DNA from 2 places in the Kitasatospora sp. GP30 genome. Region 2 is predicted to be linked to the other one. Evidence: riboswitches for the same ligand, from Rfam matches in the RefSeq annotation. Region 2 holds a riboswitch; the other holds the start of a gene.
The links. Region 2 has a riboswitch for thiamine pyrophosphate ahead of thiC (phosphomethylpyrimidine synthase ThiC). Riboswitches for the same ligand answer to the same signal wherever they lie in the genome.
Positions count from the first base shown of each region.

Region 1: another riboswitch for thiamine pyrophosphate. It lies ahead of thiO (glycine oxidase ThiO); the one in region 2 lies ahead of thiC (phosphomethylpyrimidine synthase ThiC).

Region 1 covers NZ_JARZAH010000002.1:491,495-498,996, forward strand. The annotation lists gene pknB (Stk1 family PASTA domain-containing Ser/Thr kinase) at 1-1,430, opposite strand, end outside; gene P3T35_RS05565 (thiazole synthase) at 1,526-2,344, opposite strand; gene thiS (sulfur carrier protein ThiS) at 2,349-2,558, opposite strand; gene thiO (glycine oxidase ThiO) at 2,555-3,709, opposite strand; TPP riboswitch at 3,702-3,814, opposite strand; gene P3T35_RS05580 (FAD-dependent oxidoreductase) at 3,927-5,075, shown strand; gene P3T35_RS05585 (Rv2175c family DNA-binding protein) at 5,145-5,492, shown strand; gene thiE (thiamine phosphate synthase) at 5,489-6,139, shown strand; gene P3T35_RS05595 (polyprenyl synthetase family protein) at 6,212-7,318, opposite strand; gene metF (methylenetetrahydrofolate reductase [NAD(P)H]) at 7,441-7,502, shown strand, end outside.
Region 2 covers NZ_JARZAH010000010.1:147,287-154,788, reverse strand. The annotation lists gene P3T35_RS17835 (flotillin family protein) at 1-1,427, opposite strand, end outside; gene P3T35_RS17830 (hypothetical protein) at 1,631-1,837, opposite strand; TPP riboswitch at 2,007-2,141, shown strand; gene thiC (phosphomethylpyrimidine synthase ThiC) at 2,137-3,960, shown strand; gene P3T35_RS17820 (GNAT family N-acetyltransferase) at 4,081-4,734, opposite strand; gene P3T35_RS17815 (CBS domain-containing protein) at 5,323-5,748, opposite strand; gene P3T35_RS17810 (DUF5994 family protein) at 5,836-6,453, shown strand; gene P3T35_RS17805 (BrxA/BrxB family bacilliredoxin) at 6,460-6,639, shown strand; gene P3T35_RS17800 (SRPBCC family protein) at 6,711-7,112, opposite strand; gene P3T35_RS17795 (VOC family protein) at 7,129-7,485, opposite strand.

The DNA of each region.
Region 1 (7,502 bases), on a different contig from region 2:
TGCTTGGCCTGGTCGAGCGGCTTGCCGGTGACGTCCGGCACGGATATCCGCTCCGGACCCTTGGAGATCACGACCTTCACCGCGTCGCTCTTGCGGATCTTCTGACCCACCCCGGGGTCGCTGCTGATCGCCTGCCCGGTCGGCACCGTCTCGCTGTACGCCTGGCTGAAGCTGCCCCGCAGGCCGGCCCCGCCGAGGGTGGCGGCGGCCTGCGTCTGGGTCTGGCCGAGCACGCTCGGCACCACGGCGTAGACCGCCCCGGAGAGCAGATAGGTGAGGACGGCGACCACCGCGACCACGGCGGCCAGCACCCCGCCCCAGACCACCGAGCGCCGGGACCGCGGCGACATCGGCTTGCGGACCGGCGGCGGCTCGTTGTACGGCCGCTTCGGCAGCAGCGGGGGCGGCCCCGGCCGCTGCGGGGTGAGCACGGCGGTGTGCTCGGCCGCTGGCGGTGCTGGGGGTACCCCCGGCCGGAGGCTGGGGGAGGGCAGCACCGAGGTGGCCTCGGTGGCGGCGAACCGCGGCGCCTGGTGGGTGGAGGCCGGCGGCTCGGCGTCCAGCTGCGCCGGCGTCAGGCCCCGGCGCAGCCGCTGCAGCGCGGCCAGCAGCTCGACCGCGTCCCACGGCCGGGCATCCCGGTTCCGTGCGGTGGCGGCGGCCACTATCGCGTCCAGCTCCGGCGGCAGGCCCGGCACCGCGTGGGACGGCGGCGGTACGTCCTCCTGCAGGTGACGGTAGATCACCTGCATCGGGGTCTCGCCGACATACGGCTTACTGCCCGTCAGCAGCTCGTAGAGCATGATCCCGGCCGCGTAGACGTCCACCCGCTGGTCGGTCGGGCCGGTCGGCTGGATCTGCTCCGGCGCCAGGTAGGAGACCGTGCCCATGATGAGGCCGGGCGTGGTGGTGCTGGAGTCCGAGGGCTCCGACTGGGTGGTCATCCGGACCAGTCCGAAGTCGGCCACCTTGACCAGGCCGCCGTCGGTGATCAGCACGTTCTCCGGCTTGACGTCCCGGTGCACCAGGTGCGCCCGGTGCGCGGCGCCCAGCGCGGCCAGCACCGGCTCCATCACGTCCAGCGCCGCCCGCACCGAGAACGCGCCCCGGTCGGCCAGCACCTCGCGCAGCGTGCGGCCCGGCACGTACTCCATCGCCAGGAACGCGTTGCCGCCGTCCGCGCTCTGGTCGAAGACGTTGACCACATTGGGGTGCGAGAGCCGGGCCACCGCCTTGGCCTCGCGGATGAACCGCTCGGCGAACGCCGGATCCCCCGCGAACTGCGGGTGCATCACCTTGAGCGCCACCACCCGGTCCAGCCGGGTGTCGGTGCCCTTGTAGACCGTGGCCATGCCGCCCACCGCGATTCGCTCCTCGACCCGGTACCGGCCGTCGAGGAGCGATCCGATCAAGGAATCGTTCAGCGTCATGTCCACCCGAGGAGTCTAGGGGCGGCCAGGGCACGGTTGGGTGACCCTGACGTCATCGTTCGGTACGGCCGCGCCCCGGCCGCCCCGACCCGTCGTCAGAACGCCGGCCGCTCCCGGTGGTCCAGGTCGGCGCGCCCGGCCATCGCCGAGGAGGCCTCCGCGTGGAACCTGCGCGGGATCCGCCCGGCCCGGTGGGCGAGCCGCCCGGCCTCGACGGCCCGGCGCATTCCCTCCGCCATCAGCACCGGCTGCTGCGCCCGGGTGACCGCGGACGCCAGCATCACCGCCGAGCAGCCCAGCTCCATGGCCAGCGCCACGTCGGAGGCGGTGCCCGCACCGGCGTCCAGGATCACCGGCACCCCGGCGCCCTCCACGATCAGCTGGAAGTTGTGCGGATTGCGGATGCCGAGGCCGGAGCCGATCGGCGAGCCCAGCGGCATGATCGCCGCACAGCCCACGTCCTCCAGCTTGCGGGCCAGCACCGGGTCGTCATTGGTGTACGGCAGCACCGTGAAGCCGTCGTCCACCAGGGTCTCGGCGGCGTCCAGCAGCTCGATCGGGTCGGGCAGCAGGGTCCGCTCGTCGGCGATCACCTCCAGCTTCACCCAGTCGGTGCCGAGCGCCTCGCGGGCCAGCCGGGCGGTCAGCACGGCCTCCCCGGCGGTGAAGCAGCCGGCCGTGTTGGGCAGCACCCGGATGCCGTTGCGGACCAGGACGTCCAGCACCGAGCCCTGGGTGTCGGCGTTCACCCGGCGCATCGCCACCGTGGTCAGCTCGGTGCCGGAGACGATCAGCGCCTGCTCCAGCACCTCCAGACTGGGCGCGCCGCCGGTGCCCATGATCAGCCGGGAGCTGAAGGTGGTGTCACCGATGATCAGACCGTCTTCCAGCGTGACAAGCGCAGTGTCGGCCATGTCGTCAGCCTCCCTGCACGGCGGTGAGGATCTCCACCCGGTCCCCGGCGGCCAGCCGGGTACCGGGCCAGGCGCCGCGCGGCACCACCGTCTCGTTGACGGCGGCGGCCACCCCGGTGGGGGCCGTGCTCAGCTCGGCGACCAGCTCGGCGAGGGTCGCGAGGTCGGAGACCTCGCGCGGCTCGCCGTTGACGGTCAGGGGGATCTGGTTCATCGGGGGCTCCTGGCGAAGCGACTGGGCGAGAAGGGGGCGGCGAGGGCGGGGACGGTGCCGGTGGCCAGGTACTCGGCGATCAGGTCGGCGGTCACCGGGGCGAGCAGCACGCCGTTGCGGTAGTGGCCGGTGGCGGCCACCAGGCCGGGCAGCGCGGTGGGGCCGAGCAGCGGGGCGTTGTCCGGGGAGCCGGGTCGCAGACCGGCGGAGCTCTCCACCAGCGGCAGCTCGGTGATCCCGGGGACCAGCTCGTGGGCGTCGCGCAGCAGCTCGTAGACACCGCCGGCGGTCACCGTGGTGTCGTAGCCCTGCTCCTCGACGGTGGCGCCGATCACCAGCTCGCCGTCGGCCCGCGGCACCAGGTACAGGTGGCCGCCGCGGACCACGGCGCGCACGTTGCGGGACAGGAACGGGCCGTAGGCGGGCGGGATCCGCAGCCGCAGGATCTGGCCCTTGACCGGGCGGATCGCGGGCAGCACGCCGTCGGGCAGGCCGGGCAGCTGGTGGCTGCGCGCGCCGGCCGCCAGCACCAGCTGTTCGCCGGTCACCCGCTCGCCGGTGCTCAACCGGACGCCGTGCGCCCGGTCGCCCTCGACCAGCAGTTCCACCGCTTCAGCCCGGTGCAGGGTGACGCCGGCCAGCTCGCAGGCGCGCAGCAGCGCGGTCGACAGGCGCCGCCCGTCCACCTGGTGGTCGTCGGCCACGTGCAGGCCGCCGCGCACGCCGGGGGCCAGCATCGGTTCGAGCTTGCGGGCCTCCCGGCCGGTCAGCCAGCGCGAGTCCAGGCCGAGCCGCTGGTGGAAGGCGTGCAGCTCGCTCAGCTCGGCCTTGTCGTCGGCGTCCAGCGCGACCGCCAGGGTGCCGGTGGCGCGGTAGCCGGTGTCCAGGCCGGTGGCCGCGGTGAGCTCCTTGCAGAAGTCCGCGTAGCGGGTGTTGGAGGCGATCCCGAGGTGCAGCAGCGGCTCCTCGCCGTACTGCAGCTCGGTGACCGGGGCCAGCATGCCGGCCGCCACCCGGGCCGCGCCGCCGCCGGGGGCGGGATCGACCACGGTGACCGACAGGCCGCGCTGGGCCGCGCGCCAGGCCAGGCCGAGACCGATGATGCCGCCGCCGATCACCACGACGTCGTCATGGGATTTCGAGCACGCCAAGACCATGTCTCCCTTCGCCGGAATGACCCGGATCAGGTTCGGACGGTCGCAGGCCGCCGCAGCCCGCCTCTCAGCCCGGTGCGCCGGGCTCCCGTGAGGATGACCCCACCATAACGCCGGGTGAGCGCCGGGCTGAAGGCCGACCGTGGGCCGGGCGCCGCCCGCTCGCTACAGTGGCCCGGTGACGGATGAGCGGGTGGTGATCGTCGGCGCCGGAATGGCGGGGGCGCAGTGCGCGATCGCGCTGCGGGAGGGCGGCTGGCGCGGGCCGGTCAGCCTGGTCGGCGCGGAACCGCACCGGCCCTACGACCGCCCGCCGCTCTCCAAGGACGTGCTGCTCGGCCAGGCCGACACCACCGCCTTCGACCTGGACTGGGACCAGCTCGGCGTGGAGCTGCTGCCCGGCCGCACCGCCACCGGACTGGCCGACGGAGCCCTGCACACCGACGCCGGACCGGTCGGCTACGACCACCTGGTGATCGCCACCGGCGCCCGGGCCGCGTCGCTGCCCGGCGCGGCCGACGCCCACCTGCTGCGCACCATCGACGATTCGCTGGCACTGCGTGCGGTGCTGCGGCCCGGAACCAGGCTGGTGCTGATCGGCGCCGGCTGGATCGGCGCCGAGACCGCCACCGCGGCCCGCAAGCTCGGCTGCGAGGTGACCGTGCTGGAGGCCGCCACCACGCCGCTGCCCGGTGCGCTGCCCGCCGCACTGACCGAGCCGATGCTCGACTGGTACCGGGAGGCCGGCGTTCAGCTGCGGCTCGGCGCGGCGGTGGCCGCCGTCGAACCGGGCGCGGTGCGGCTCGCCGACGGCACCGAGCTCGCCGCCGACCAGGTGGTGGTGGGCATCGGCGCCCGCCCCGACACCGCCTGGCTGGCCGGCAGCGGAATCGCGCTGGACGCGGCCGGCGCGGTGCTCGCCGACGACCGGCTGCGCACCTCGCTGCCCGGCGTCTGGGCGGCCGGCGACTGCGCGAGCTACCCGTCGGCGCGGTTCGGCGAGCGGATCACCGTGCAGCACTGGGACCACGCGCTGCACTCCGGACGGGCCGTGGCCGCGGGCCTGCTCGGCGGCGACGCGCCCTACGACCCGGTGCCGTACTTCTGGTCCGAGCAGTTCGGGCGGATGGTGCAGTACGCCGGCCGGCACGCGGCGGGCGACCGGCTGCTCTGGCGCGGCTCGCCCGCCGAGGCGTCCTGGAGCGCGCTCTGGCTGCGCGACGGGGTGCCGACCGCGCTGCTGGCGGTGGACCGGCCGCGCGACCTGGCGCAGGGGCGGCGGCTGATCGAGCGGGCGGTGGCGGTCGACCCCGCACTGGCGGGCGACCCCGAGGTGCCGCTGAAGGCGGCGATCGCCGCCTGACGTGTGGGGTTGGTGCGAGCGCGGCCGGATAGATGGCAGGCTGGTGCCGTGAGTAGTGAGACGGAATCCATGATTGAGCGGCTCGTTCCCGAGTGGCTGTACCTGCCCGACATCTCCGAGCGCTGGGGTGTGGCGGTCACCGAGGTCCGCCAGATGGTCAAGGACCACAAGCTGATCGCGGTCCGCCGCGGCCCCAACAACGCGCTGCAGGTGCCGGCCGCGTTCATCGAGGACGACGGCCTGGTCAAGCACCTGGCCGGCACCCTGACGGTGCTGCGCGACGGGCGCTTCAACGACGAGGAGATCCTCGAGTGGCTCTTCACCGAGGACCCGTCGCTGCCCGGCAGCCCGATCCAGGCGCTGCGCGAGAACCGCGGGACCGAGGTGAAGCGCCGCGCCCAGGCGCTCTCACTGTGACCCCGGACCTGCGTGCCCGACTGGCCGACGCGCGGCTCTACCTGTGCACCGACGCCCGGCGCGAGCAGGGCGACCTGGCCGAGTTCCTGGACGCGGCGCTGGCCGGCGGCGTGGACATCGTTCAGTTGCGGGACAAGGGTCTGGAGGCCCGCCAGGAGCTGGCCGCCCTGGAGGTGTTCGCGGACGCCGCGGCCCGGCACGGCAAGCTGCTCGCCGTCAACGACCGGGCGGATGTGGCGCACGCCGCTCGCCCCCAGGCGCTGCACCTGGGGCAGGACGACCTGCCGGTGCCGGCCGCCCGGGCGATCGTCGGCGACGAGATGCTGATCGGCCGGTCCTGCCACGCCGAGTCGGAGGTGGCCGCCGCGATCGCCGAGCCGGGTGTGGACTACTTCTGCACCGGCCCGACCTGGCCGACCCCGACCAAGCCGGGCCGCCCGGCCCCCGGGCTGGGCCTGGTGGAGTACGCGGCCCGGCAGCGGAGTGACCGGCCGTGGTTCGCGATCGGCGGGATCGACCTGGGCAACCTGGACCAGGTGCTGGCCGCCGGCGCTCGGCGGGTGGTGGTGGTCCGCGCGATCACGGCCGCCGAGGACCCGGGAGCCGCGGCCGCCGAGCTGGCCCGGCGACTGCGCGCGGCAGGCTGAACGTTTCTGTGAACTGGCGGGCCGTTCACGATAGTTGACGGCCCGCCAGGTCACTCTCCGGGAGGCGGCTGGTCAGTACCGCCGCACGGTGGCGGCCTCGGCCAGCGCCCGCAGCGCCTGCCGGGCCGTCTCGTCCGCCAGCGGAGCCGCCTCCAGCGCGCCCAGCGACTCGGCCATCAGCTGCTCGATCCGCTGCTCCACCTGCTCGGCGGCGCCGCTGCGCGCCACCAGGGCGCTCAGCTCGGCGATCTCCTCGCCGGTCAGCCCGGGGGCGCCCAGCCGGCTGTCCAGCTCCTTGGCGTCCACCTGGTCCAGGCCGCGCAGCGCCAGCGCCACCAGCAGGGTGCGCTTGCCCTCGCGCAGATCGTCGCCGGCGGGCTTGCCGGTGACCGCCGGGTCGCCGAAGACACCGAGCAGGTCGTCCCGCAGCTGGAACGCCTCGCCCAGTGGCAGCCCGAACGCCCCGTAGGCGGCGACCAGTTCGTCGGACGCACCGGCCAGCCGGGCGCCCACCTGCAGCGGCCGCTCGATGGTGTACTTCGCCGACTTGTAGTGCAGCACGGTCTGCGCCCGGGTGAGCGCCAGCTCGTCCATGGAGTCGCCGGCCACCGGCTCCAGCACGTCCAGGTACTGGCCGGCCATCACCTCGGTGCGCATCAGGTCGAAGACCGGCTTGGCGGCCAGCACCGCCGCCGGCTCCAGGCCGCAGCGCACGAACAGCTCGTCGCACCAGATCAGCAGCAGGTCGCCGAGCAGCACCGCGGCGCCGGCCCCGTACTGCTCGCGGTCGCCGCGCCAGCCGCTGGCGCGGTGCCGGGCCTCGAACCGGCGGTGCATCGACGGCAGGCCGCGGCGGGTGTCGCTGCGGTCCATCAGGTCGTCGTGCACCAGGGCGCTGGCCTGCAGCAGCTCCAGCGCCGCGGCGGCCCCGGCGATCCCCTCGCTGTCCGCCGCGCCGCCCGCACCCCGCCAGCCCCAGTAGCAGAAGGCCGGCCGCAGCCGCTTGCCGCCGTCCAGCAGGAAGTCGCGCAGTGCCTCGGCGACCGGCAGCAGGTCCGGGGATATCGAGCTCAGCAGTGCGTGCTGCTCGGCCATGAAGCGGGCGAGCGCGGAGTTCACCCGGTCGCGGACCGCCTCCAGGTCGAGCGGCAGCACGGGGGCGGGGCTGGGCGAGGTCAAGAGGCGCTCCGGGGGTGAATGGGGATCCTGAAAAGACTAGCCGAACCCGGGTTCGGACTATTCGGTCTCAGCTGCTGGACCGGGTTTGTTTGCCGTCCACCTGTGACGGCTAACCTGCGGACATGGCACTCGGCGTCTCCTCGACCAGAACCGATCACGCGGCGACCGTCCGCGACCTCCTGGC
Region 2 (7,502 bases):
GCCGGCTTGGCCTCCTTGGCCTCCTCGCCGGTGCCCGGGTTCATCGTGCCGAGCAGCTGGCGGGCCAGCCCGAGACCGGTGCCGCCCATGGTGAGCGCCTTGGCGAACATCTCGCCCATGCCCTCGGCGCCGTTGAGCAGCACCATGTGCTCCACGTTGCCGAAGGCGTCGGCCCCGGCCCGGACGATCTCCGGCCAGTTCTCGGCGAGTTGCTGGGCGACCACGGCCTCCTGGTTCTCCGCCAGCGCGGCGGCCCGGGCCTTGATCGCCTCGGCCTCGGCCAGACCGAGGGCGCGGGCCGCCTCGGCGGCGGCCAGACCCTTGGCCTCGGAGGCGGCGGCCTCGGCCTGACCGGTCGCCCGGGTGGCCTCGGCGGCGGCCAGACCGCGGGCCTTGGTCGCCTCGGCCTCGGCCTGCGCGGCGATCTTGACCCGGTTGGCCTCGGCGCCGGCCTTCAGCTCGGTCTCCTTGGCCTGCGCCTGGGCGGACGAGATCCGGGCGTCGCGGTCGGCCTCGGCGTGGGTCCGGACCTCGTAGGCGCGGGCGTCGGCCGGCTTGCGGACCTCGGCCTGCAGCTGCTGCTCCTTGCGCAGACCCTCCAGCTCGGCGACCTTGGTCTCCTGGACCACGACCTCCTGCCGGGAGGCGGCCTCGGCGAGCGGGCCGGCCTGCAGCGCGCGGGCCGCGGCGGTGTCCATCTCGGCCTGGTAACCGGCCTGCTGGATGCCGGAGTTGCGGGTGGCCTCGGCCTTGCGGGCGGACGCCTCCTGCTCGGCCTCGGTGGCCTGCCGGTCGGCCTCGGCGGCCGCGATGCGGGCGTCCCGCTGCACGGCGGCGGCGTGCGGCGCGGCCAGGTTCTTGATGTAGCCGGTCGGGTCCAGGATCTCCTGGATCTGCAGCGAGTCGATGATCAGGCCGAGCTTCTCCATCTCGGTGCCGGAGGCCGCCCGGGTCTCACCGGTGAGCCGCTCGCGGTCGCGGATCATCTGCTCGACCGTCAATCCGCCGACGATGGAGCGCAGATGACCGGCGAACACGTTGTGCACCCGCTGGCCCATCTGCTTCTGCTGGTCCAGGAAGCGCCGCGCGGCGTTGGCGATCGACACCGTGTCGTCGCCGACCTTGAATATCACCACGCCCTTGACCCGTACCGGGATGCCCTGCGAAGTGACGCACTCGACGTCCAGCTCGGCCTCGTTGAGGTCCAGGGACAGCTTGCGCACGGTCTGGATGCCCGGGGTCACCAGGGTCCCGCGGCCCGTGACGATCCGGAACCCGAGCCCCTCGCCCACACCCTCGGTGCGGTGCTTGGAGCCCGAGATGATCAGTGCCTCGTTCGGCTCGGCGACTCGCCAGCAGAGCTTGAAGAGCACGATCAGAAGAATGACGGCGGCGACGACGGCCCCCGCGATGATGCCGATCAACATCGGCTGCTTCCCCCTTCAGGGCACACCGCTCCGTGGCTGCGCTCGGTTGTGCAGGATTGCGCGGAACGCGGTGGCGAGTGGAGATTCTGCGCTTGATCCATTCGGTTGGGAATACCGGGGCGGCGTGTCGCCGATGTTGTCACTCAGAGGTGACAAAGTGCGGACCCGCTGCCCCTGCACCGCGCCCGCCGGCCGGTGCCGCGTCAGCCCGTGGTCGGGGCCACGAAGACGGTCCGCGGCGGCTGGTACTCGACCACCACCACCGGTGTCCCGACCGGCAGTTGGTCGCCCGGCACCGCCAGGTAGGCAAGGAAGGCCTCGGTGCCGACCCGCTCCGGTACGTGCACCATCACCTCGCCGACCAGCCCTTCGCCGACCCTGCCCGTGACCCGTCCGCTGTACCCGATCACCGTTGCGTCCCCCCGTCGCTGCACCTTCGCCGTCCGTCGGCGAGCTCCCAGTGTGCCCCCGGGCACCGACGGCTGCCCAGGGCAGGGCCGCCGGCTCGCCGACCGCACCCCCTCTGGACGCTCCGCCGGAGCGCCCGTTACCGTGGTGAGGTCTTCAGGCAGGCACTTCCGCCTGCCGAACGGGAGCTCGGAGCACCGGGCTGAGAGGGCGCTGAACGATCCGTCGACGGACGGGCCGACCGCTGCGCCGACCGCAGGAACCTGACCGGGTAATGCCGGCGTAGGGAGTAGAAGGTCTGATGACCAGTTTGGATGACGCACGTCCGGCCACCACCGAGGACCGGACCGCAGTCAGCAGCGCCGCCACCGGGTACCCCACCCCGGCCTGGCGCAAGGCCTACCGCCAGGGCTCCCGCCCCGATCTGCGGGTCCCCTACCGCGAGGTGCACCTCACCAACGGCGCCACCGTGCCGCTGTACGACACCTCCGGGCCGTACACCGACCCCGACCACCAGCCCGACGTGCGCCGCGGCCTGCCCGCGCTGCGCGACTCCTGGATCCGCCAGCGCGGCGACGTCGAGGAGTACGACGGCCGCGAGGCGCGGCCCGAGGACGACGGGATCAAGCACACCTCGCCGCGCGGTGGCGACCTGCGCAACCTGGACGCGGTCTTCCCCGGCCGCCCGCGCCGCCCGCTGCGCGCCCGCGACGGGGTGGCGGTGACCCAGCTCGGCTACGCCAAGCGCGGGATCATCACCCCCGAGATGGAGTTCGTGGCGCTGCGCGAGGGCCTGGAGCCGGAGTTCGTCCGTGACGAGCTGGCCCGCGGCCGCGCCGTGATCCCGGTGAACGTCAACCACCCGGAGGTGGAGCCGGCCATCATCGGCACCAACTTCCTGGTCAAGATCAACGCCAACATCGGCAACTCGGCGGTCACTTCCTCCATCGAGGAGGAGGTGGAGAAGATGACCTGGGCCACCCGCTGGGGTGCCGACACCGTCATGGACCTCTCCACCGGCCGCAACATCCACACCACCCGCGAGTGGATCCTGCGCAACTCCCCGGTGCCGATCGGCACCGTGCCGCTCTACCAGGCGCTGGAGAAGGTGGACGGCCGGGCCGAGGAGCTGAGCTGGGAGGTCTACCGGGACACCGTCATCGAGCAGTGCGAGCAGGGCGTCGACTACATGACGGTGCACGCCGGCGTGCTGCTGCGCTACGTCCCGCTGACCGCCCGCCGCAAGACCGGCATCGTCTCGCGCGGCGGCTCGATCATGGCCGCCTGGTGCCTGGCGCACCATCAGGAGAACTTCCTCTATACCAACTTCGAGGAACTCTGCGACATCCTGCGCGCCTACGACGTCACCTTCTCGCTGGGTGACGGCCTGCGCCCCGGCTCGACCGCCGACGCCAACGACGAGGCCCAGTTCGCCGAACTGCAGACCCTCGGCGAGCTCGGCCGGATCGCGCGGGCCAAGGACGTCCAGGTGATGATCGAGGGCCCGGGCCACGTCGCGATGAACAAGATCAAGGAGAACATGGATCTCCAGAAGGAGATCTGCGACGAGGCCCCCTTCTACACCCTGGGCCCGCTCACCACCGACGTGGCGCCCGGCTACGACCACATCACCTCGGGCATCGGCGCCGCGATGATCGCCTGGTGGGGCACCGCGATGCTCTGCTACGTCACGCCCAAGGAGCACCTGGGCCTGCCCAACCGGGACGACGTCAAGACCGGCGTGATCACCTACAAGATCGCCGCCCACGCCGCCGACCTCGCCAAGGGCCACCCCGGCGCGCGCGACTGGGACGACGCCCTCTCCGACGCCCGCTTCGAGTTCCGCTGGGAGGACCAGTTCAACCTGGCCCTCGACCCGGAGACGGCTCGCGCCTTCCACGACGAGACGCTGCCCGCGGAGCCGGCGAAGACGGCGCACTTCTGCTCGATGTGCGGGCCGAAGTTCTGCTCGATGAAGATCTCGCAGAAGATCCGCGACGAGCACGGCGACGGGTCCAGTGCCGTGAGCTCCGAGTTCGACGCCGAGGCGCTGGCGGGCATGGCGGAGAAGTCCGCCGAGTTCGCGGCCCAGGGCAACCGGGTGTACCTGCCGCTGGCGGACTGACAGCTGAAGCGCCGACCTGGGGATCTCCACCTTCAGGTCGGCGCTTCGCTGTTCCGTGCGGCCGGTGCAAGGACGGTGCAAGGGCGGTGTACCCATCCACCCCGCCGGGGCCTCGGCGCGTCAGGAGGAGCTCTCCGACGGCTCGAACCACACGCTGGTCATGGGTGAGTGGGTGGTCCAGCCCAGCGTGGAGTAGAGCGCCTGCCCGTCAGGGGTGCCGACGAGCACGCCGGTAGTGGCGCCGGCTGCGTGGGCAGTGTCCTGCAACGTTCGCATCACCAGGCCACCGAGCCCGCGACGCCGGTGTTCCGGGGCGGTCTCGATCTGGTCGATGACGGCGCTGCGGCCGGTCGGGGCGACCTGGCCGCGGGCGGCGAAGTGCCCCTCGGAGGTGCGGACCAGCACGCGGGTGACGCCGCCCCGGGTCCAGCGGGTCAGGGTGTAGCCGGCCGGAACTTCGGGCCGCTCGGGGGCGAGCGGCACGGTCATCAGGAATGCGACCTGGTCGAACTGCCAGCCGGGGCCGAGCCATGGCCGGACGACGCCCTCCGCCGCGAACAGCTTCAGCCACGTCCCCGGCGCACTCGTATCGGCCACGATCTTGCGCACCTCTGCCTCGCCGGGAGCGGGCAGCACATGCCGCGACACGTGCGTGGCCTGCCCCATGTCGATCGTCCAACCCCATGGCTGCTCGATCGGATCGGACGCGCCGCGCGAGACGATCCAGCCGTCAACCCACATCCGTACGAGCTCGCCAACCGTGACGTCGTGCACTGCCGCCCCCTAGTATGTAATAGGTGCAACGCTACCGCATCACTTACGGGTGATGTGGCCGGCGGCTCTCGGTCAGCCGATCCTGCTTGATCCGCCGGGCCGTTGTCGACGCGGCTGCCCCGTTTGCCCCTGGCGCGACCTGCTCCTTGCGAAAGCTCTCAAAGTCTCTCCTGTTGTGGGTAGTTGGTGGTTGAATCGCTGCGCGGGGGCAGCCGGGGAGGCGGCATCGCTATGCGCGAGATCGAGGTTCGGGGCGGGAGTTGGTCTCACGCGGCAACTACTCTCCCAGGCAGCGGGGCTGGGCGTTCCTGAGGAGTAGGCCCGCTGGTGGACGCGCTTCTGGCGACAGTCGAGGACGGTCCGCCGCCGCAGGACGCACCGACAGGCGGCGGTACCGGGGCGGCCTGAGATGGCGCGTCCGCTTGAGGGTCCGTTCAGCGCTCCGTCCAGCACGACCTTGCGGTTCGCCGAGGTCGCCGCCCAGGGCAACCGGGTGTACCTGCCGCCGACAAACTGACGGTCGTTCATCGTTGGACCTGCTCTGGGGCTGGAGGTGCTTCACGGAGCAGGTCCGCGGGTGTTTGACGGTCATGCGGGCGCGCCGGCGAGCACGCCGGTGGCGCGGTCCGCCGTGAGCACACCGAGGATGTAGCCGTCGTCGTCGACGACGGGCCAGACCGCCAGGCGCTTGATGCGCATCGCGAGCGCGGCCAGGGTCAGACCCATGGTCGGCCAGGCGAACGGGCCGCGCTGGTGCGAGGTGGCGCTGATCGCGGTCCGCTCGGTGTACCAGGAGCTGGCAAGGAACGGGTGGAGTCCGGTGCGGGTGACCAGCCCCTCGCAGCGGCCGTTGTGGTCGCGGACGAGCAGGTACTCGACGTGGGCGCTGTGGAGGATGTCGTTGGCCCGGTCGACGGTGTTGTCGTCGGCTATCTGGTAGTCGCAGGTTTCCATGGCGTCGGCGACCGTGAGGCCGTGGTCGCGCTGTGCCGACTGCGGTGAGTGAGTGGTCACGGTTTTCACCGTTTCCCGTCTCCGGCTGCCCGCTCGGGGGCCGCCGGGCTGTCCTTCACCCAGAACGAAGCCGGAACGAGTACCGGAATGCGGGATGCCCTGGATGTCTTCGAGGCTACTCCGGTGGCGGGCGGCCCCGGGGAAGGGCGCTGCGGAGTACGTTGGGAGACAACCAAGGACATTCCGTACACCGGCATCAGCGTCGACGTCGCCCTGGGTCATGATTGGTCCCTTCGCGGACCAGACGGGCGGCTCCATATGATGCCGACTCTCTTCTTCCCTGCCCCTGCCGGGCCGTGGTCATCGGCCGATGAATCGCTGCTGCCGCGGCTGGTACTGGAGCCGTCGATGTCGCGTGAGGGTGTCTTCGACGGTGCTTGGTGGCCCCGCTCGAACCACCTGGTCGGCGAGCTGCCGGACTTGATCACCGCGCTCGGTGCCCACTTCGGGCGCATCATCCGGGTCGGCCTCGACACCACGGCCTGGGAGGGCGTGCCCCGGTCCGTCGTGGTGAACAACCTGATGATCAGGATCAACTGGTTCACCGGCAGCGACGCGACGATCAGTCTCACACGGGGCTTCCAGGACCACTTCCTGCTGCTGGTGGTGCCGCCCGGCACCGACCCGGCCACAGCCGCCTCGGCGATGGCCGGAGCCGCCACGACCGGAAACCACACCCCGGCAGCCGAACTCCTGCTGGTTTGATGACCGATGGCCGGCATCGGGACCGGCCGCGGCTACATCGCGGACATCCGGTCCTCCCAGCCGTCGTTCGCCCTCTTCAAGGACGGCGAGCTCGTCTACTTCATCCCGCGTCACCGCATCGAGGCCCGCGACCCGCAGGCGGTGGCAGCCGACCTCACCGCGGCGTTCGACGAGTTCGGCGAGTAGGCCCGGCCGGCCGTTCCGGGTGAGTGATGCCCCGGAACGGCCGCCCAGGCAGGGGCAGTTCAGCTACCCGGTCACGCGGCCTCCAGGGCGCGCCGGATGACCGCCGAGCCGTGCTCCATGGACTCGGCGATCGGTGCGGCCAGGGCGTCGGGGAGGACGTCGGTGTGCCACACGAATCTCGTCCGGCCGTCGGCTTCCGGCAGCGCCTGCATGGAGGCGTGGTGGTGGGACGGGTGGAGGCTGCCGCCGATGACCGTGTAGGCGACCCGCATCGCCTGGTGGTCGAGGTCGACGAGCCGTTCGAGGACGATCGTGCCGTCGGCGAAGGTGACGGTGCGGGTGTCCGAGTTCAGATGGGTGTCGATGACGAACCCGGGTGCGAGGCGCTCGTGTACCGCGCCGTAGTCGCTGAGCACCGCCCACACCACCTCGGGGTGGGCGTCGATGATGAGTTCCTTGTGGATCGAGGCCATGGTGATCGACTCCCGGTCAGGCTGAAGCGAGGCAGAACAGGTGGCCTTCGGGGTCGGCGAGAACGGTCCACTGGTCCCCGCCGGGCTGGAACTCGGGCTTGGCCGCTCCCGCCGCGAGCAGTTCCTGCACCGCGATCTCCGGGTCGGCGACCGTGAAGTCGAGGTGGGCGTGCTTGGCGATGTCGGGCCAGCTCGGCCCTCGGTAGTCGGCGATCCGCTGGAAGGCCAACTGGACTGTCCCCTGGCCCAGCTGGACGAAGTCGTCGTCGGCCTGCCCGATGTCCCAGCCGGTGAGCTTCCGGTAGAAGTCGGCGAGCGCCCGGGGATCGGCGCAGTCGATGGTGATCGCGGTGAGCTCTGCGTGGACGGCCATGGATGGTTCCCTTCGTG